Regions from separate parts of the Bacillus sp. 01N45 genome, predicted to be linked through region 2. Evidence: predicted binding sites of a transcription regulator. Region 2 holds the regulator's gene; each other region holds the start of a gene.
What was found. The regulator Rex, encoded in region 2, represses fermentation and respiration genes when NADH is low (regulators of the CRP and FNR family bind a similar motif). The targets are predictions, from matches to a motif close to TTGTGAAATATTTCACAA.

Region 1: AC1DMU_RS22625 (L-lactate dehydrogenase) is a predicted target of Rex. The motif match lies at 5,454-5,471, and genes of this name have one in related genera.
Region 3: AC1DMU_RS09465 (formate/nitrite transporter family protein) is a predicted target of Rex. The motif match lies at 2,442-2,459, and genes of this name have one in related genera.

What each region holds. Positions count from the first base shown of each region.
Region 1 is NZ_JBFTQW010000011.1:96,823-104,018, reverse strand. It holds gene AC1DMU_RS22660 (3-hydroxyacyl-CoA dehydrogenase/enoyl-CoA hydratase family protein) at 1-205, shown strand, start outside; gene AC1DMU_RS22655 (acetyl-CoA C-acetyltransferase) at 227-1,399, shown strand; gene AC1DMU_RS22650 (acyl-CoA dehydrogenase family protein) at 1,544-3,328, shown strand; gene AC1DMU_RS22645 (MBL fold metallo-hydrolase) at 3,471-4,193, shown strand; gene AC1DMU_RS22640 (TetR/AcrR family transcriptional regulator) at 4,197-4,754, shown strand; gene AC1DMU_RS22635 (hypothetical protein) at 4,870-5,055, shown strand; gene AC1DMU_RS22630 (spore coat protein) at 5,069-5,317, shown strand; gene AC1DMU_RS22625 (L-lactate dehydrogenase) at 5,563-6,513, shown strand; gene AC1DMU_RS22620 (PTS sugar transporter subunit IIC) at 6,536-7,196, shown strand, end outside.
Region 2 is NZ_JBFTQW010000027.1:2,113-9,308, reverse strand. It holds gene groL (chaperonin GroEL) at 1-1,520, opposite strand, end outside; gene groES (co-chaperone GroES) at 1,559-1,843, opposite strand; gene AC1DMU_RS29120 (CPBP family intramembrane glutamic endopeptidase) at 2,245-2,994, shown strand; gene AC1DMU_RS29115 (YdiK family protein) at 2,991-3,182, shown strand; gene AC1DMU_RS29110 (redox-sensing transcriptional repressor Rex) at 3,212-3,841, opposite strand; gene AC1DMU_RS29105 (ABC-F family ATP-binding cassette domain-containing protein) at 4,029-5,963, shown strand; gene tsaD (tRNA (adenosine(37)-N6)-threonylcarbamoyltransferase complex transferase subunit TsaD) at 6,371-7,196, opposite strand, start outside.
Region 3 is NZ_JBFTQW010000003.1:316,786-323,981, reverse strand. It holds gene AC1DMU_RS09480 (LutC/YkgG family protein) at 1-317, shown strand, start outside; gene AC1DMU_RS09475 (prepilin peptidase) at 430-1,152, shown strand; gene AC1DMU_RS09470 (cyclic-phosphate processing receiver domain-containing protein) at 1,167-1,478, shown strand; gene AC1DMU_RS09465 (formate/nitrite transporter family protein) at 1,506-2,357, opposite strand; gene AC1DMU_RS09460 (TerC family protein) at 2,559-3,353, opposite strand; yybP-ykoY riboswitch at 3,444-3,609, opposite strand; gene AC1DMU_RS09455 (TrkH family potassium uptake protein) at 3,648-4,967, opposite strand; gene AC1DMU_RS09450 (alpha/beta-type small acid-soluble spore protein) at 5,082-5,267, opposite strand; gene AC1DMU_RS09445 (MaoC family dehydratase) at 5,415-5,858, opposite strand; gene phaP (polyhydroxyalkanoic acid inclusion protein PhaP) at 5,960-6,484, opposite strand; gene phaQ (poly-beta-hydroxybutyrate-responsive repressor) at 6,527-6,979, opposite strand; gene phaR (polyhydroxyalkanoic acid synthase subunit PhaR) at 7,179-7,196, shown strand, end outside.

The sequences.
Region 1 (7,196 bases), on a different contig from region 2:
AGGTTACATTTCTGAACATGATCTTCACATTGCGAAGAAACTTGCATATGTCATCGCGGGCGGAAAAGTGCCGTACGGAACAGAAGTTGATGAGCAGTATTTATTAGATGTAGAACGTGAAGCATTTATTAGCTTAGTAAGTGAGATGAAATCACAAGCAAGAATGCAGCACATGCTTGTAAAAGGAAAGCCATTACGTAACTAATAACGAGGGGAGATATCGTTCATGAGAGAAGCTGTCATTGTTGCGGGAGCAAGAACACCAATTGGAAAAGCAAAGAGGGGTTCATTAAAAACAGTTCGTCCTGACGATCTAGGGGCGTTAGTAGTAAAGGAAACATTAAAGCGTGCGAATTATGAAGGACCAATCGATGATTTAATTTTCGGTTGTGCGATGCCAGAAGCAGAGCAAGGGTTAAATATGGCTCGTAATATCGGCGGACTAGCAGGACTTTCTTACGATGTTCCAGCTATTACAATTAACCGTTACTGTTCTTCAGGGTTACAAAGTATTGCTTACGGAGCGGAGCGTATTATGCTTGGTCACTCGGAAGCTGTATTATCAGGCGGAGCGGAATCAATGAGTTTAGTTCCGATGATGGGACACGTTGTTCGTCCAAATAGTCGCCTTGTTGAAGCAGCTCCAGAATATTATATGGGTATGGGACATACAGCAGAGCAAGTTGCTGTGAAATATGGAATTTCTCGTGAAGAACAAGATGCATTTGCAGTAAGAAGTCATCAACGTGCTGCGAAAGCATTAGCTGCAGGGAACTTTGCTGATGAAACAGTATCTGTAGATGTAACGTTACGTACGGTTGGATCAAACAATAAACTGCAAGAAGAAACAATCATTTTCGCACAAGACGAAGGTGTAAGAGCAGAAACGTCGCTAGACATTTTAGGTAAATTACGTCCAGCATTTAACGTTCGCGGTTCTGTAACAGCTGGTAACTCTTCACAAATGAGTGACGGTGCAGCATCTGTACTATTAATGGATCGTGAAAAAGCAGTGAGTGATGGCATGAAACCACTTGCGAAATTCCGTTCATTTGCAGTAGCTGGCGTACCACCAGAAGTAATGGGAATTGGCCCAATCGCTGCAATTCCAAAGGCATTAAAATTAGCTGGTTTAGAGCTATCTGATATTGGCCTATTCGAACTAAATGAAGCATTCGCTTCTCAATCGATCCAAGTTATTCGTGAGCTTGGTTTAGATGAAGAAAAAGTAAACGTAAATGGCGGTGCAATAGCACTTGGACATCCACTTGGCTGTACAGGAGCAAAACTAACACTATCTCTTATTCACGAAATGAAACGCCGCAACCAACAATTCGGTATCGTAACAATGTGTATCGGCGGCGGAATGGGAGCAGCAGGAGTGTTTGAATTACTATAAAAAAAGTGGAAGTGGCTTGCTCAGAACGAGACGCCGCCAATACAAAGAATGGAAGCAACAAAGGTTTATAAAAAATAAAATTGAGAGCCAGCTTCTTTCAAAAAGAAAGAAGCGGCTTATGAAAATATGAAGGAGGAAATTTTCATGGAAAAAACAGTAGGAAATGCGGTTAAAGGCGGTAGCTTTTTAGTTGATGAGATTACGATTGATCAAGTGTTTACGCCAGAGGATTTTTCATCTGAGCATAAAATGATTGCAAAAACGACAGAGGACTTTATCGTAAATGAAGTTCTTCCAGAGCTTGAATATTTAGAGCAACACGAGTTTGATCGTTCTGTTCGTCTTTTAAAAGAAGCTGGTGAACTTGGTTTATTAGGCGCTGACGTACCAGAAGAGTACGGCGGAATTGGCCTTGATAAAGTAAGCTCAGCGTTAATCGCAGAGAAATTCTCTCGCGCTGGTGGTTTTGCAATTACTCACGGTGCTCACGTAGGTATCGGATCATTACCAATCGTGTTATTCGGTAATGAAGAGCAAAAGAAAAAGTATTTACCATTACTTGCAACTGGTGAAAAATTAGCGGCATACGCATTAACAGAGCCAGGTTCAGGGTCTGATGCATTAGGTGCGAAAACAACTGCACGTTTAAATGCAGAAGGTACACATTACGTATTAAATGGTGAAAAGCAATGGATTACAAACTCTGCATTCGCTGACGTATTTATCGTATACGCAAAAATTGATGGAGAGCACTTCTCAGCATTTATCGTAGAGAAAGAATATGCTGGCGTATCTACAAGCCCAGAAGAAAAGAAAATGGGTATTAAATGTTCTTCAACTCGTACGTTAATTTTAGAAGATGCATTAGTACCGAAAGAAAACTTACTTGGTGAAATCGGTAAAGGTCATATTATCGCGTTCAACATTTTAAATATCGGCCGTTATAAATTAGGTGTTGGTACAGTCGGATCTGCGAAACGTGCAGTAGAAATTTCAGCACAATATGCAAACCAACGTCAACAGTTCAAACAACCAATCGCTCGCTTCCCATTAATTCAAGAGAAACTTGCGAATATGGCAGCGAAAACATATGCAGCTGAAAGCTCTGTATACCGTACAGTAGGTTTATTCGAAAGCCGCATGAGCACATTATCTGAAGAGGAAGTAAAGGACGGTAAAGCAGTAGCAGCTTCTATCGCTGAATATGCAATCGAGTGTTCTTTAAATAAAGTATTCGGTTCTGAAGTACTAGATTATACAGTTGATGAAGGTGTTCAAATTCACGGTGGTTACGGATTTATGGCAGAGTATGAGATTGAAAGAATGTACCGCGATTCTCGTATTAACCGTATTTTCGAAGGAACGAACGAAATTAACCGCCTAATCGTACCAGGTACGTTCTTACGTAAAGCGATGAAAGGTGAATTACCACTTCTTCAAAAAGCACAAAAATTACAAGAAGAGTTAATGATGATGATGCCAGAAGAAGTAGGCGATGAGCCATTAGCACTTCAAAAATATTTAGTAACTAACGCGAAGAAAATCGGCTTAATGGTAGCTGGATTAGCTGCTCAAAAATACGGTAAAGCATTAGATAAAGAGCAAGAAATTCTTGTGAATATCGCTGACATCGTAAGCAACCTTTACGCAATGGAGTCAGCTGTTCTTCGTACAGAGAAAGCAATTAAAACAACTGGTCTTGAAAAGAATAAACAAAAAGTGTTATACACTGAAGTATTCTGTCAAGAAGCATTCAACGAAATCGAAGCAGATGCGAAAGAAACACTTATCGCAGTTGAAAACGGCGACATGCTGCGCATGATGTTATCATCATTACGTAAATTAACTCGCCACACACCACTTAACGTAATTCCGAAGAAACGTGAAATCGCTGCGAAAATTTTAGAAGATGAGCGTTACACAGTTTAATAGCTGTAAAGAAAAGTAGTCGTATAAACGGCTACTTTTCTTTTTTTTTTTTGCAAAAATGAAAATTTTAGTGACAAAAAACTAATACCATTAGTATAATGAAACTAATGGTATTAGTTTTCGTGAAAAGGGAGCTGGAAATATGAGAGTGATACATGAAAAAACGGTATATCAATTGTCATTTTTGCCAAGAGTGTTTCCTGTAAATTGTTACTTTGTCGAGGAAGAAGATGGTTTAACTTTAATTGATGCGGCTTTGCCATATAGCGCAAAAGGAATTTTACAGGCGGCTGAGAAAATAGGGAAACCAATTACTAAGATTGTATTAACACATGCGCATGATGATCACATCGGTGCATTAGACGCATTAAAGGAAGTGCTTCCTAATGTTCCAGTCTATATTTCTAAGCGGGACGCAAAGCTTTTAGAAGGAGATACGACGTTACAAAAGGATGAACCGAATATACCGATAAAAGGCGGTGTACCTAAAAAGGTAAAAACGGTACCTGATGTTTTATTGGAAGATGGCGACCAAGTTGGATCGCTTCTTGCGATTATGACACCGGGACATACGCCAGGCTCCATGTCGCTTCTTGATGTACGAAATAAAGCTCTTATTGTCGGGGATGCCTTCCAAACAAGAGGAGGTATGGCTGTTTCGGGACAAATGAAATTTTGGTTTCCGTTTCCTGCGATGGCAACGTGGAGCAAAGAAATATCATTACAAAGTGCAGAGAAGCTAAGCGAATATGAGCCTTCCTTACTTGCGGCAGGACATGGAAAAATGATAAAGAATCCAGGCACTGTCATAAAACTTGCTATTAAGGAAGCTAAGCGGAATATAGAAAGTAGAAAAGAGGGCTAATTTATGTCACCGAGAATCGGACTTACATTACAGAAAATTGTAGAAACAGCAGCAGAAATTGCAGATACAAATGGAATACAAGAAGTAACGTTAGCTTCATTAGCGCAAACATTAGGGGTACGTTCACCCTCGCTATACAATCATGTGAAAGGTTTACAAGATGTACGGAAAAATCTTGGCATTTACGGAATCAAACAGCTGTATAACAGACTGGAAGAAGCGGCCGAGGGTAAACGGATGGATGAAGCAATTCATGCTTTGGGAGAAGCGTATGTAGCATTCGTACGCAAACATCCTGGACTGTATGAAGCAACTTTTTTACGAGATGAAGAAGTAAGAAAAGCAGGTGACGGAATTGTAAAGCTTTGTCTTCATGTTTTACAACAATACGGCTTAGAAGGAGAGAATGCACTTCATGCGACACGTGGATTCAGAAGTATTTGTCACGGGTTTGCGTCGATTGAACAGCAAGGTGGATTTGGTCTGCCATTAGATTTAGATACAAGTTTACATGTATTATTGGAAACGTTTATTAAAGGATTGCATGTAATAAAAGATTGAATAAGAAGCGAGACAGTCAGCAACCTTAGGAGAAATTCTAAGGTTTTTTAGTGTATATGATTTCAAAAGAACAGAATACTAAAGGAGAATGTATGAAGAAAGGTAGGAGTATTCTATGCAAAATTTAACAGAGCTTGAAGTAGAAAACTTACGCCATTTAATTGGTGGACATGCAACAATTATTAACAAGTTGGAGCAGTATGCACAGACGTGTACAGATCCACAACTGAAACAAATGTTACAAAAGGATGCGCAAGATGCACGAAATACGAAACAGCAATTAATGACTTTTCTAGGATAGGAGGAAGCGGAAAATGAATGAAAAAGATATGGTAAATGATTATTTAGCAGGATTAAATGCAAGTTTAACAAGTTATGCAAATTATATTGCTCAGTCTGATAATGAACAGTTACATCAAACGTTAATCCAAATTCGTAATCAAGATGAGATGCGTCAACGTAATATGTATGAGTACGCAAAGCAAAAGAGTTATTATAAGCCAGCTGCACCTGCTAACCCAATGATTGTACAGCAGTTAAAAGGTCAATTAAGTGCGGAATAATGGGATGAAAAAACGAGCGAATGAAGTCGCTCGTTTTTTTATTTTTGGCATGTCAATAAATATATAATAAATATTTTTTCAGTTGTAACAAATATGAAGAAAATGGAATATAACAATTCACAAAAAGGACAAAATTTTGCTCAATATTTCACAAAGTATCCATGGTTTCTATCGTGGGAATCTATATAATTAGGGGTGTAAAGAACAAAAGAGATAGATTATATGATCAATTAGGAGAGATTGCCATGAAACGAAATACAAGAAAAATTGCAATTATCGGTACTGGATTAGTTGGATCAAGTTGTGCATATTCCATTGTAAATCAAGGCATTTGCGAAGAACTATTATTAATTGATATAAATCATGAACGTGCAGTTGGGGAAGCAATGGATTTATCACACTGCATTAACTTTACAAATACAAGAACAAAAGTATATGCAGGAAGCTATGAAGACTGCAAAGATATGGACATCGTTATTATTACAGCAGGACCAGCACCAAAACCTGGACAAAGTCGCTTAGATACTTTAGGAGCGAGTGCAAAGATTATGGAAAGCGTTGTTGGCGGCGTAATGGAAAGTGGATTTGATGGTATTTTCTTAATCGCATCGAACCCAGTTGATATTATTACATATGAAGTGTGGAAATTATCTGGATTACCTAGAAATCGTGTGATCGGTACTGGTACATCACTAGATTCTTCTCGCTTAAGAACAATTTTATCTGAAATGTTACATGTAGATCCTCGTAGTATTCATGGGTATTCTCTAGGAGAACATGGTGATTCTCAAATGGTTGCTTGGTCACATGTAACTGTTGGAGGAAAACCAATTCTACAAATTTTAGAAGAGAAAAAAGAACAATTTGGTGAAATAGATTTAGATGAAATTGTTGAGAAGACTGCAAAGGCTGGATGGGAAATTTATAAACGAAAAGGTACTACTTATTACGGAATCGGAAACTCTTTAGCGTATATTGCGAGTTCAATCTTTAACGATGATCACCGTGTAATTGCTGTATCAGCCATTTTAGATGGGGAGTACGGTGAATATGATATTTGTACAGGAGTGCCAGCTATTATTACTAGAGATGGTATGAAAGAAGTTGTAGAACTAAACTTAACAGAGGATGAAGAATCTCGATTCGCAAAATCAAACGATATTTTACGTGATTATATGAAAACAATTGGTTACTAACTTATAGGAGAAGGTGAAACAAATGAAGGAATATATAATGTCTCGTGTATTTAAAGCATCTGCTGGAATCGCACAAGGTATTTTCGTATCCCTTGGAATTGGTTTACTAATCGAAAATATAGGAAGAATTGTTGATATTCCATTGCTTATTACAATCGGAGTTGTTGCAAAATCGCTTATGGCACCAGCCATTGGTGCCGGAATTGCCTTTATGCTCGGTGCAAATGGTCTTGTAATCTTCTCGGCTATGGTAGCTGGAGCGATTGGTGCTGGATCCATTTCAATTACTGAAGCAGGTCTAATTATTAAAACAGGTGAGCCAATCGGTGCATTATTAACAGCGACTTTAGCTGTATATATTGGTAAACGTTTAAGCGGAAAAACTGCGTTAGATATGATGCTCGTTCCATTTGCAGCAATATTAGGTTCTGGTTTAGTTGGTATTTGGTTATCTCATAATATTACTCCTGTGTTAAATACAATTGGAGCATTCATTAAAGATAGCTCAGCTGGTAGCCCGTTCATCGCTTCTATTGTTATTGCAGTCGTTTGGGGACTATTACTTATCTCTCCAGCTTCATCAGCTGCGTTAGCGATCGCACTTAGCTTAGACGGTGTTGCAGGTGGTGCTGCTCTTGCAGGCTGCGTTGCTCAGTTTATCGGATTCTCTGTAATCTCAGCGA
Region 2 (7,196 bases):
ACAGATGCTGCGTTTTGAAGTGCAGAGCGAGTTACTTTAGCTGGATCTACGATACCAGTTTCAAGCATGTTAACCCACTCGCCAGTAGCTGCGTTGAAACCAACGCCTACTTTTTCGCCTTTTAGACGCTCTACAACTACAGATCCTTCTAGACCAGCGTTGATCGCGATTTGACGAACTGGCTCTTCTAGTGCGCGAAGTACGATGTTGATACCTGTTGCTTCGTCGCCTTCAGCTACGATAGAAGCTACTTTCGTGTATACGTTCATAAGTGAAGTACCACCACCAGCAACGATACCTTCTTCTACTGCTGCACGAGTTGAGTTAAGTGCATCTTCAATGCGAAGTTTGCGCTCTTTTAACTCAGTTTCAGTTGCTGCACCTACTTTAATTACTGCTACGCCACCTGCAAGTTTTGCAAGACGCTCTTGTAATTTTTCACGATCGAATTCAGAAGTAGTTTCTTCTAATTGCGCGCGGATTTGACCAATGCGAGCTTCGATTTGTTGTGAATTTCCGATACCTTCAACTACAGTTGTGTTTTCTTTCGTTACAACAACTTTACCAGCACGTCCTAAAGATTCAATTGTAGCAGATTTTAAGTCACGACCTAATTCTTCAGTGATTACTTCGCCACCAGTTAAGATTGCGATATCTTCTAGCATTGCTTTACGACGGTCACCAAATCCAGGAGCTTTAACAGCTACTACATTGAATGTACCACGAAGTTTGTTCACTACTAATGTAGCTAAAGCTTCGCCTTCTACGTCTTCAGCGATGATAAGAAGTGGTTTACCTTGTTGTACCACTTGCTCTAATACTGGTAAGATTTCTTGGATGTTAGAAATCTTCTTATCAGTAATTAAGATGTATGGGTTATCAAGAACTGCTTCCATTTTGTCAGAATCAGTAATCATGTAAGGAGATGCATATCCACGATCAAATTGCATACCTTCTACTACGTCTAATTCTGTTGTAAATCCTTTAGATTCTTCTAAAGTAATAACGCCGTCGTTACCAACGCGCTCCATTGCTTCAGCGATTAATTGACCTACTTCTTCGTCAGCTGCAGAAATAGCAGCTACTTGTGCGATAGAAGATTTGCCTTCGATTGGTTTAGAAATCTCTTTTAATTCTGCAATTGCAGCAGTAACAGCTTTTTCGATACCTTTACGAAGACCCATTGGGTTCGCACCAGCTGTTACGTTTTTAAGACCTTCACGAATCATAGCTTGTGCTAATACAGTTGCAGTTGTTGTTCCGTCACCAGCTACATCATTTGTTTTGCTAGCAACTTCTGCTACTAATTTTGCACCCATGTTTTCGAATGCATCTTCTAATTCGATTTCTTTTGCGATTGTTACACCATCATTTGTAATAAGTGGTGAACCAAATTTTTTCTCAAGTACAACGTTACGACCTTTTGGTCCAAGCGTTACTTTTACTGCGTTTGCAAGAGTGTCGACACCGCGAAGCATCGAACGACGTGCTTCTTCACTAAATTTAATATCTTTTGCCATAATAATTGACCCCCTTGAATTTTTTAAGATTTATATAATTAACCGATAACTGCTAAAATGTCACTTTCACGTAAAATCAAGTAGTCAGTACCTTCATATTTTACTTCAGTACCTGCATATTTTGAGAAGATGATAAGATCACCTGCAGCTACCTCTAGAGCAACACGCTCACCATTTTCAAGCACTCGACCAGTACCTACTGCAATAACTTTACCCTCTTGTGGTTTTTCTTTTGCAGTGTCTGGTAATACAATACCACTTGCTGTTTTTTCTTCTGCTTGAACAAGCTCAATTACAACGCGATCACCTAATGGCTTTAGCATGAACAATAACCTCCTCATTTTGTTATGTAAATTTTATTTATTAGCACTCAAGTCACCCGAGTGCTAACACACTTATAATAATAAATAATCTCAATTTCTTTTGCAAGTAAAAAAATCATAATTTTTTCGCAAATTAAGCTATACACTTTTCTATATAGAGTCCCTCTTCTTCTACCTTTACTATATGAATCGTTGTTTCCCCTACTCGTATGTTACAATATGAAAGGACACCCTAAGTTGTTTTCGCTATACACACAACTTTCTCCTGTCTTCTATTATAATTTCAAATAAGGATTTACGAAAAAAACATAATTTAAGCGAGGTTTATATCGTAGGTAGCATACTTACATGTTATCCTACCTTATCTCATACACTAGAGTTAGAAAGGATGGTTAAACCATTTGAAAAAACAATATTGGTGGGTTATCGTTACATACATTTTAATGCAGTTATCATCCATTGTTGGATTACCACTTCTGCTGAAAACTGGACTTTATGATAACAGGGGATTTACTAGAGAAGAGAAATTTCAACTCATAACTGGCCACTGGGCAATCATTAGCTTCTTTATTGCATTATGTATCGTACTTTGGTTACTTAGAACAGATATTCGTGACAGACGTTTAGATACAATGCGCTCTACTGTTCCAGCTACGATTGGTTGGATTTTTATCGGTTTCTTCCTAGCATTTTTCTCACAAAGTATTGCCGGTATGATAGAAATACGTGTATTAGGAATTAAACCTGGATCAGAAAATACAGCAAGACTTATGGATATCGCAAAAACGACACCTTGGTTCCTTATCGTTATCTCTATAATAGGACCTATTTTGGAAGAAATCGTATTTAGAAAAATTTTATTTGGTACACTTTATAAGAAGTTTAACTTCTTTATTGCTGCTATCATTAGTTCTCTTGTATTCGCAGCAATTCATTTTGATTTCACTCACTTATTGGTATACACTTCTATGGGACTCGTATTCGCCTTTTTATATGTAAAAACGAAGCGTATTATCGTCCCTATCGCAGCTCATGTTGCAATGAATACATTAGTTGCAGTTGCTCAAGTTTTAATGAGCAATGAACAAATTCAAGAAATGATTAAAGAAGCTGAAAAAATGCAAGGCTTTATCGGAGGATTTTTAGTATGAGGAACTCACCATTGTTCATGGCTGCATTGTACTTCCTTCTAGGATGTATCTTTACACGCTTCGCCATTACGAACGTAACAGATACAATCTGGAATATGTGGACAATACTATTTGCAGTTATGGCAACAATTGATTTTAATTTGGCACTTCGCCTTATCTTAGTTAAATTCACAAAGAAAAAACAATAATAAAACGCAGAGGTCGCTTCCTCTGCGTTTTATTGTGGATAATTCTTTAAAAAGTAAACAAGTGTTTGTAACTCTACCGCTAAATCAATATGGTGAATTCTTATATTATCTGACACATTTAAGCGCGCTGGTGTGAAATTTAAAATACCATGCACGTTCGTTTCTGCCAATCTATCTGCTACAGATTGTGCTACTGTAGCGGGTACTGTTAATATTGCCACTTGTATATCAGTTGATAAACGTTCTTCTAATTCATCTAAATGATATACAGGAATGCCCCCGATTTCTGTCCCGACTTTCTCTTCACTAACATCAAACGCCATTTCAATTTTTGTATTATTGTTTTTCGTGAAATTATAATGTAAGAAAGCGGTCCCTAAATTACCTACTCCAATAAGTGCTACACGTGTTATATCATCTTGGTCGAGTGTTTCACGGAAAAATGATAATAAATAATTTACGTTATATCCATAACCTTTTTTCCCTAACGCTCCAAAATATGAAAAATCTCTTCGAATCGTTGCGGAATCAACTTTTACCGCTTCACTCAATTCGGCTGATGAAACACGTTGCTTACCAGAAAGAGATAAGTTTTGGATAAATCGATAGTATAGAGGCAATCGTTTGGCAGTGGCCTGTGGAATTTTTTGCTGCTCCATATAACCTCTCCTCTCTTCCTATCTTTATTCATATACTTGAATCAAATACAGAAGTTTAGCACTCATGAATTTCCCTGTATAATAAAGAGAAGAAGTATTCTCTCTTTATTTTAAACTATACACTATTTTTAGTATGATTGAGAAATATAAACATGGCAAAGTTAAGAAATTATTTGAGGTGAAAACATTGATTTTATTACAAGTAAACGCGCTTACGAAATTATACGGTGCCGAAACGATTCTTGCAAACATAAAATTGGAAGTTCAAACGAAAGATCGTATCGCATTAGTCGGACGAAATGGGGCCGGAAAATCTACACTATTAAAAATAATAGCTGGTGAGCTATCTCATGATGGTGGCGAAATTATAAAACCAAAAGATGTCTCAATCGGATATTTAGCTCAAAATACCGGGTTAGAAACGTCTTTAACAATTTGGGATGAAATGTTAACCGTCTTTACACACTTGCAGCAAATGGAGACAAAACTTCGAAGGCTAGAGCAAGAGATGGGAAAAGAAGAAAACTTTTCAAACGAGGCTACATATGAAAGATTATTAGCTGATTATGACCAATTGCAATTAGATTATAAAGATCAAGGTGGATATCAATATGAAGCAGATATTCGCTCGATTTTAAGTGGTCTTGGCTTCCCAGTTGAAACGCACCAGACGACGATTTCTACATTAAGCGGTGGACAAAAAACACGATTAGCTCTTGGTAAATTATTATTAACGAAACCAGACCTACTTATTTTGGACGAGCCTACAAACCATTTAGACATCGAAACATTAACATGGCTTGAACAATATTTACAAGGCTATCCTGGCGCAATACTAATCGTTTCCCATGACCGTTATTTCTTAGATAAACTCGTTACACAAGTATATGAAATTTCGAATAAAGAAAGCAGACGATTTGTTGGTAACTACAGTAAATATTTAGACTTAAAATCAGCATTATACGAGCAAGACATGAAACGTTATGAAAAACAACAAGATGAAATCGCTAAACTTGAGGATTTCGTTCAAAAAAATATAGCGCGCGCATCTACGACAAAACGTGCTCAAAGCCGTCGTAAACAATTAGATAGAATGGAATTATTGACTAGACCATTAGGTGATTCTAAGTCAGCATCCTTCCACTTCGATATCGAAAAACAAAGTGGAAATGATGTTTTACAAGTAAAGGATGCAACTATCGGCTATGATGATGATCCGATTATTGAACATGTAACTATGCGCTTAACTCGCGGGGATAGCGTTGCTTTAGTTGGTCCAAACGGAATTGGAAAATCCACATTATTAAAATCACTTGTGAATAAGTTACCACTATTAAATGGTGATGTTTCTTTCGGATCCAATGTATCTGTTGGTTATTATGATCAAGAACAAGCAAACTTAACATCTTCTAAGCGAGTTTTAAATGAGTTATGGGATGAATATCCATTGCAGCCCGAAAAAGAAATTCGCACGATATTAGGTAACTTCTTATTCACAGGGGATGATGTACTAAAACCAGTATCTTCTCTTAGTGGTGGACAAAAAGCTCGATTAGCTCTTGCAAAACTTATGATGCAAAAATCAAATTTATTAATTCTCGATGAACCTACGAACCATCTTGATTTAAATAGTAAAGAAATTTTGGAGAATGCTTTAATTGATTATCCAGGCACCCTTCTATTTGTTTCACATGACCGCTACTTTATTAATCGTGTAACGACGACCGTTGTTGAGTTGTCAACAGAAGGTGCACAAGAGTATTTAGGCGATTACGATTACTATGTGGAGAAGAAAAATGAAATGATTGAACGTGCAGCATTTGAACAACAAGAACAGCAAGAAAACCAAGCACCTGTTCAAAAAACTGTAGCGCAAGAAAAATTAAATTATCTCGAAGAAAAAGAGCGTAAACAATTAGAACGTCAACGCACTCGAAAAATTGAGGAACTAGAACAAAATATTGTAGAATTTGAAGAAGAAATTGCTACGTTAGAAGATCAACTTTGCTTACCAGAAATATACGCAGATTATGAAAAGGCTAGTGAAATTACAACGAAAAAGCAAATACTACAAGAGCAACTTGATGCTTGTATGGCAGAATGGGAAGAATTACATTTATAAGAGTATGAATAAGAAGGATGTCTCATAAGTCGGGATTTTTGACTATGCGACATCCTTTTTATCTTCTAGCTGGGGTATAAACGATTCGACACGACATACCGATTTACCGACAAAGTTTGACAATGTTGGCTCGCCCCTATAATAAGGGCACATTTCAAAATGTTTTTTAGAGATATCTTCTTGCGATTTATTTCCCAAAAAAGAATACATTCAAAGGTCAGACTTCTTCTGCTTTATCCACAGGTTTATACACATATCCACCTTTATAAAATAAACCCCAAAATAACTTTTCCACATTATCCACAACTTCCAAAAAAGTTATCAACATTTTATATACACAATAAAACCCACATTATCAACAGATAATATGGGTTTTATCCACAAGCTGTGGTTAATTTTGTGCATAACTATTCTTCAATATCTAATCCTGGATTTGCATTTAGAGCTAATGTAGCACGTTTTCCTTGTTCATATGCAATTGTACCTGCGGCTGCAATCATCGCTGCATTATCGGTACATAAAGATAGTGGAGGAATAATTAGCTCGATATTTTCTTTTGTCGCAAATTCCGCTTCCAAACGTGCGCGAAGTCCTTTATTCGCAGCTACTCCACCAGCAAGAAGCAGTTGCTTTACGTTATACGCTTCTGCTGCACGAGATGCTTTCGTTACAAGCACATCTATTACACTCGCTTGGAAACTTGCTGCTAAATCTTCCGGTGCAATTTCTATCCCGCGTTGTTTCGCGTTATGCACAGTGTTGATAACTGCTGATTTCAATCCACTGAAACTGAAATCATACGAATCAGGTTCTAGCCATGCACGAGGCAAATCGATTGTCGGTTCCCCTTCATGTGCAAGGCGATCAATGTGAGGACCACCTGGATATGGCATGGATAATGTTCGAGCTACTTTATCATATGCCTCTCCAGCTGCATCATCTCTTGTTTCACCAATCACTTCGAATGAACCATGTTCTTTCATATAAACAAGCTCCGTATGTCCACCAGATACAACAAGTGATAGTAGTGGGAATTGAACTTCTTTTACTAAACGGTTCGCATAAATGTGCCCAGCTATATGATGAACACCCACTAGAGGAATATCATGTGCAAAAGCCACTGCTTTCGCTGCATTTACCCCTATTAAAAGCGCTCCTACTAACCCAGGTCCTTCTGTTACAGCAATTGCATCAATATCATCAAATGTGATATTTGCTTCTTTTAAAGCTTCT
Region 3 (7,196 bases), on a different contig from region 2:
CAGAAAGAGCGAATATTGGAATCGCATTTAGTGATTATACTTTAGCTGAATCTGGTACGATTGTTGTACAAAGTCATAAAGGCCAAGGTCGTTCTTTACACTTTTTACCGACTGTATACTTTGCTATTATTCCACGTGAAACACTTGTGCCTCGTATTACACAAGCAGTTCAGGATATGAACACACGTGTAGAAAATGGCGAGGCAGTAGCATCTTGTATTAACTTTATTACAGGACCTAGTAACTCGGCAGATATTGAAATGAATCTTGTTGTCGGAGTACACGGACCATTAAAAGCAGTATATTTCATCGTATAAAAGAGGGGAAAGCAGGCCAGAAAATGGCCTGCTTTTTTAATAGAATAGAAATAATATGAAGTAGAATTTCTCTCCTTTTTTTGCTATGTTCTTCTGGAAAGGAGAGGAAGGGATGTTCACTTATTTATATGCATTGTTAGTGGGGATGGTGTTTGGTTCTTTTTTTATGTTAATTGCGATGAGAGTACCACTTGGTGAGTCTATCATTACCCCGCGTTCACATTGTCATTATTGTAAGTATGTGCTAAAGCCAAAAGAATTGATTCCAATCATTTCTTTTTGTATACAAAGAGGACGTTGTACGAATTGTAAGAGGAAAATTTCAATTTTGTACGTAGTATTTGAACTTGTAACAGGAATGATATTTCTTCTTACTGTATATATGATTGGGGTGGAACGGGAGCTTATCATCATTTTATCGCTTTTTTCTCTACTTCTTATTATTTCAGTTACAGATTACATATATATGTTAATCCCCAATCGTATTTTAGCTTGGTTTGCCTGTTTACTCATTTTAGAATGTGTTTTTGTGCCGTTAGTGACTTGGACAGATAGTATAGTTGGTAGTGGCGTTATATTCATTTTGTTATATTGCATGCAAAAGATATATCCAGAAGGGCTTGGTGGAGGAGATATAAAATTACTTTCGTTACTTGGATTTATAGTGGGACTGAAAGGGATTTTTATGATCTTATTTTTAGCATCTTGCTTTAGTCTTTGTTTCTTTGGAGTTGGTATAGTATTAAAACGTATGAAAATGAGGAGCCAAATTCCGTTCGGTCCTTTTATTAGCCTTGGGGCAATATGTTACATGTTGGTTACGTATACAAAATAGAGAGAGGATAGAACATGAATGTATATATGGATGATCAAAGAAGTTGTCCGTACGGGTATGTGCCCGCTACTACAGTAGAATGTGCCTTGCAAATGGTTCGGGATTATGATGTGAATATTCTTTCCCTTGATTTTAATATGGGATGGGGGAAAAGAAATGGATTAGATTTTGTAGAGGCTTTTTGTAAAGAGGGTTTATATGTAAATGAAATTCACCTTCATACGAATGATGTCATCGGTATGCACAAGATGAAACAGAGAATTAATAAGGGAAAGGAAGAAGGAGAAATTAATCCGCACCTTGTTGTTAAATATGTGGGGAGCTAAAAACTCCAAAGTTTTACTTTGGAGTTTTTAATGTTTCATATGTGCTTGTAACGGAATGATTTCTTCTTGTTGAGCCGCTACTAATTCAGTTTCTTCTTGTTTCACGTCAGGTACTTTCTTTGTTAAGTAATGGTATACCATGCCGACAAAGACGGACCCGCCAATAATGTTACCGATTGTAACTGGAATTAAGTTATGAATAGCACCTGCAAAAGAAATTGTCTCCGGATGCGGTGAAACTAAAGATAGAGCAAACAGTGATAAGTTTGCAATGCTATGCTCGTAACCAGATAAGAAGAATGTGAAAACGAGTAGCATCATCATCATAATTTTTGCTGTATCACCTTTAACTTGAGAAGGTAAGAAACACGCAAGACATACAAGCCAGTTACATAAAATTGCTTTAAAGAATAATTGCATTGTAGGTGTATTCATTTTTCCTTCTACTACTTTATTCATGAAATGGCCGTGATCAATTGCTTCGAAAATTCCAGTTGCATAAAATAGTAAGGCAAAGAATAAAGCTCCAGCTAAATTCCCTGCATAACAAGCGACCCAGTTACGAAGTGTATCAGAAATCGTTGTTTCTTTTCTTAAAGTTGCTACAGTAAAGTACATTGTGTTTCCAGTAAACAATTCAGCACCGCCATATATAATAAGTACGAGGGCAATTCCGAAAAACATAGAAGCAGCTAAATAAGTTGCCGGTGAATCTGCAATGTGAAAAAAGTTACCTAATTTAAAACATAGTACAATAATAAAACCGATATAAATACCCGCAAGTGCGGCACGAATGAAATATTGCATCGGGTTTGTATCTAGCATTTGTTTTTTGCTCTTAGCCAGTTTGACAACATAATCTATTCCTTGCTCTAGCATGAGTAATACGCTCCTTTAGTACATCATCTATAAATACTCCTTATATGAATAAAGTACATGGAATTGTTCTTAGTTTCAATAAGTTTGTGCAATGTTTCACAAAAAGGACATACATATATCAAGAAAACGCTTACAAATGGTAGTATAATAGAATTTTTTCTGGACATTGAGAGGGGAAGGGAAAAAGAAAAAGCGCTGTAATTACAGCGCTTTTTCGTCTAAATTCTTTTCTACTTTTACTTCTACTTCTTTCGAGAAGAACCAACCGCCAACTGCGATTCCGACTAATACAATCCAGAATGTAAGCTTCCATAGTGTAGATTCTGGGAATGAATGCGGAATTACATTTAATGCAGGGTGCGCTAATGTATAAACTGCTAGTTTCACACCAACCCAACCTACAATTAAGAATGCTGCAGTTTCAAGTCCTGGTTTACGTTTTAAGATTTGTACGAAAGCAGTTGCTGCAAATCTCATGATGATTAACCCGATAAGTCCACCTACAAAGATAACAACGAATTGCCCAGTATCAAGACTACCAATTGTACCTAATCCTGTTTTTGGTAAAGTCATTGCTAACGCAACTGCAGCTAAAATTGAATCAACTGCGAAGGCGATATCAGCAACCTCAACTTTAAATACAGTCCACCAAAAGTTCTCTTGTTTTTTCTTTGCTTCTTTTTCTTCTGTTTCTTCATCCGTATTCTTTTTAACATACGTTTTAAATAAGTGATTACCAGCTATAAACATAAGGTAAATGGCACCGATTGCTTGCACTTGCCATACGTCGACTAAGAACGAGATCATAAATAACGATCCGAATCGGAAAACAAATGCCCCCGCTAATCCGTAAAATAATGCTTTCTTTCGTTTTTCTTCTGGTAAATGTTTTACCATAATTGCAAGAACGAGAGCGTTATCAGCCGCTAAAATCCCCTCTAGTGCAATTAGGATGAGTAATACCCAACCATACTCCAATAATAATGATACATCCATGTACATTCTCCTCTCATTTCTATAAGTACTAAATAAGTGAAGAATTTCCCCACTATTTAGTTTCCCCATACTCCTGCCTATTAACTTTGGAAGAATTTGGAAATTAATACAAAAAAGACCTCTGCCGTTAATAGGCAAAGGTCTTGCTAGACATATGTAATGAAAATGCCAACAAAGCCGGAAGAACTAAGTTCTACGTAATGACGACTTTGTTTCCAAGAAATATTCTTGGACGCTACTCCCCTTTGGAGATATGCTATTGTACTCTCATTATATGGATAATGTATACGGTTGTCAACCTGTTAAAATATCTTCATTCGGATATTTTATTTTTCGGTTCTTTTTACGTGCAAATGAAAAAGCCAATGTTAAAGGTCCCATTTTCCCAAAAAACATCATAAAGATGATAATAGCTTTTCCGATCATAGTTAAGTGTGGTGTGAAATTCATACTGAGACCGACAGTCCCAAATGCTGAAAATACTTCGAAAGCACTCATCAATAGAGGAACTCGCTCAGTAATACTTAAAATTAAAATAGCAAAAAAGATAAATGAAATGGAAATAATAGTGATGGTCAATGCTTTGACAATGAGAGTATCTTTAATAGATTTTTTAAAAACGACAATATCATCTTGTTCTTGTAAAAATTTAAATACCCCAAAAAACATGATTAAAAATGTTGTTAACTTAATTCCACCACCGGTTGAAGCACTACCAGCGCCAATAAACATAAGGAGCATCATTAATAGTAGGGAAGGCTTTGATAATGCAGAAATATCAACTGTATTAAACCCGGCAGTACGAGTTGAAACCGCCTGGAAATAAGCGGCCATTCCTTCTTCAAATGGGGTAAATCCTCTCATAGAAAGGGAATTGTGGAACTCGAATATAAAAATAAAAACAGTCGCAATAATATTGACGATTAGAGTAGAAGAGAGCATAAGTTTTGAGTGTAATGTAAGGTTTTTAAAATTTTTCTTTCTTTTTATATCTACGATTACTGTAAAACCAATCCCACCTAAAATAATGAGGGAGGAAATAACGAGATTGACAAGAATGCTATGAGAATGGGACATTAAATTATCGCTCCACACAGAAAAACCAGCATTGTTAAAAGCAGAGATCGAATGAAAAAAGCTATAATAGATTCCTTTAGCAATCCCGTATTTTGGTACCCATTCAAAAGAAAGAATCAAAGTAGCGATACATTCGACTGTAAAAGAGAATAAAAATAATGCTTTGGCAAGACGAATGACACCACCAATGTTCGTTTGGTTTAACGCTTGTTGCAGTAAAATTCGGTTTTGAAGACCAATTTTTCTGCCGAGCATAATCGCAATTAAAACGGCAAAGCTCATAATGCCAAGTCCCCCTACTTGTATAAGCGTTAAAATGACACACTGTCCAAACAAAGTAAATACTTTTCCGGTGTCTACAACACCAAGCCCAGTAACAGTACAAGCAGAAACTGTTGTAAATAAAGCGTCGATCCATGAAATAGAAGTTGTTGTAGCAATTGGTAGTTTTAATAAGCATGTACCGATAACTGATAACATAATAAAAGACAAAGTAAGAACACGGGGAGGACTCATGCTAATATTAATCCGTTTCATGTCACATATCGTTCCTTTCAGTTTGCTCTTACTAGTATGTGAAAAAGCACGATTATGTATGTTAAAAATAGAAAGAGGCAGAGAATATCTGCCTCTAAGCCATAGGTTATTGTATTATCCACGTAATTGTTGTTGAGCTAAAGCGACTAGTCGTTTCGTTACTTCACCGCCAACTGAACCGTTAGAACGAGATGCTGTATTAGAACCTAAGCTAACACCGAATTCTTGTGCGATTTCATATTTAAATTGTTCAAGCGCTTGTTCTGCACCTGGAACTAGTAATTTGTTTGTTTTTACCATGTTGATACACATCCTTATGAGTAGTCCAATTCAGCTAAATACTTATCTAAACTGGTAACGTTATTTTATGTGGAAACGACGTACTCATACGCGGAAGTAATCGGTGTGATTAGAAGTTATTGGATAGAAAAAAGAGTAGCAAATTTGCTACTCTTTTTTCAGTATTGTCGCTGTACCTTCCACGACAATATCATCGGATTGATTATATATGTTTGTTTGCAACGTAATGATTTTTTTATCGTCTCGTTTTTTAATGACTTCTGCCACAACGCGAAGTGTATCACCGATTTTGACAGGAGCACGGAATGAAACGTTTTGAGATAAATAAATCGTGTTTTTGCCAGGGAGTTTCGTTCCAAGAATCGTCGAAATGAAACTGGAAACGAGCATGCCATGAGCAATACGTTCTTTAAACATTGTCGTTTTTGCAAAAGAATCTAAAATATGAATAGGATTCACATCTCCAGTTAATTTTGCAAAATTAATAACGTCCTCATCCGTAATAGTTTTTGTAAGGGATGCTTGATCACCGACTTGAATCTCATCATAACGAAGCTCCGGAACAGTTTGTGCTTCTTGAAATGGATTCATTTTGGCCTCCTTCTTTTCCATATCGAAAAATGCTAGCCATCTTGATGTAGTAGGAGGAAGAAAGAGTTTTGTTTGTGCTGCAGTTAGCTCCCACATTTTTCTTACTTGATGGAAGTAAATAAATTTTTTGAGTTTTCCTCGAACTGCTTTGCGAGTTCTAGTTGTTTGGACTTGAACTCTCCCAAAAAAACTTCTAACTGTTTTTGAACCTCTTCACGTTGTAATTGTTGTTGTTCAATAAATTGTTTTGTTGTTTCTTCAAATTGACCGCTAGTTTGAGTAAGAATAGACAAAGATGTTTTCGTAGGAGAAACAGTCAGTTGGTGCATTTGATTAGAAAGTTCATTCCATTTCCCTTGCCACTCGTTAATTTGATCATTTAAGGAGTTTCCAGTTAATTGCTTCACGTAATCTGTATATTGGTTATTGAACTGAGCAGTGAATTGTTGTAGTTCTTTTTCTAGTTCATCTACTCCTGATGTTAATTTATGCAAAGCGTCTTGTTGTTGTTTTAAAGTTTCTAAAGTAAGTTGCTCTAATTGTTTCCCAGCTGAAGAGAAGAGGGAAAGAGATTGAGACCAGTTTTTCCAAAATGCATCGACTAATTCGTATGGTTTAGTTTCCATTGTTTGACCTCCAAATGTTTTTTTGCATATTGTGAACGCAGATTACTCTGCTGTACCACCAGGTGAAGATGAAGAATCCTTTTCATCCTTTTCTGGAGAAGTAGAAAATGGAAAGAACGCATTGGTGTATAACGTAAAAAACGTCCGCAACATATTTTGATAATGTTCAAAAGAAGTTGCACATGTTGTTAAATATTGCTCTCCATATTCTGTTAAAGAATAAATTCGTTTCGCTGGCCCGCCTTCACTTGTATCCCAAGTGGAAGAAATGAGATTTTCTTTTTCTAACTTGCGCAATGTTCTATACACATTACCTTGGTCAACAGAAGAAAAGCCGATGTCCATTAGCATTTGAATGAGTTTGTAACCATGAAGACTCCAGTCTTTTAGACAGAGAAGTAAGAAAGGAACTAAGAAGTTTTTGGGCATGGAGTTTGGTTGTTTCGCTTGGTTTTTTTCCAAACTTTCTGGGTGTTCTGGTTCATTATGTAGCATGATTGTGCATCACCTCATGAATCAGTTAGATGGAATTTTTTTGCTTATAAGTGCAATTTACACCTATCTGTTTTTAATGTCAACAAATTTATCGGAAAATAAAGAAAAATAAAATATAGACTTGAAGTTTTATTCAGAATATTAGAAAATAGTGAATAGGTTGAATTGTTTCAAAAACGAAAAAGGGAGTGTAGGCGAAGTGATTGATCAAAAATTC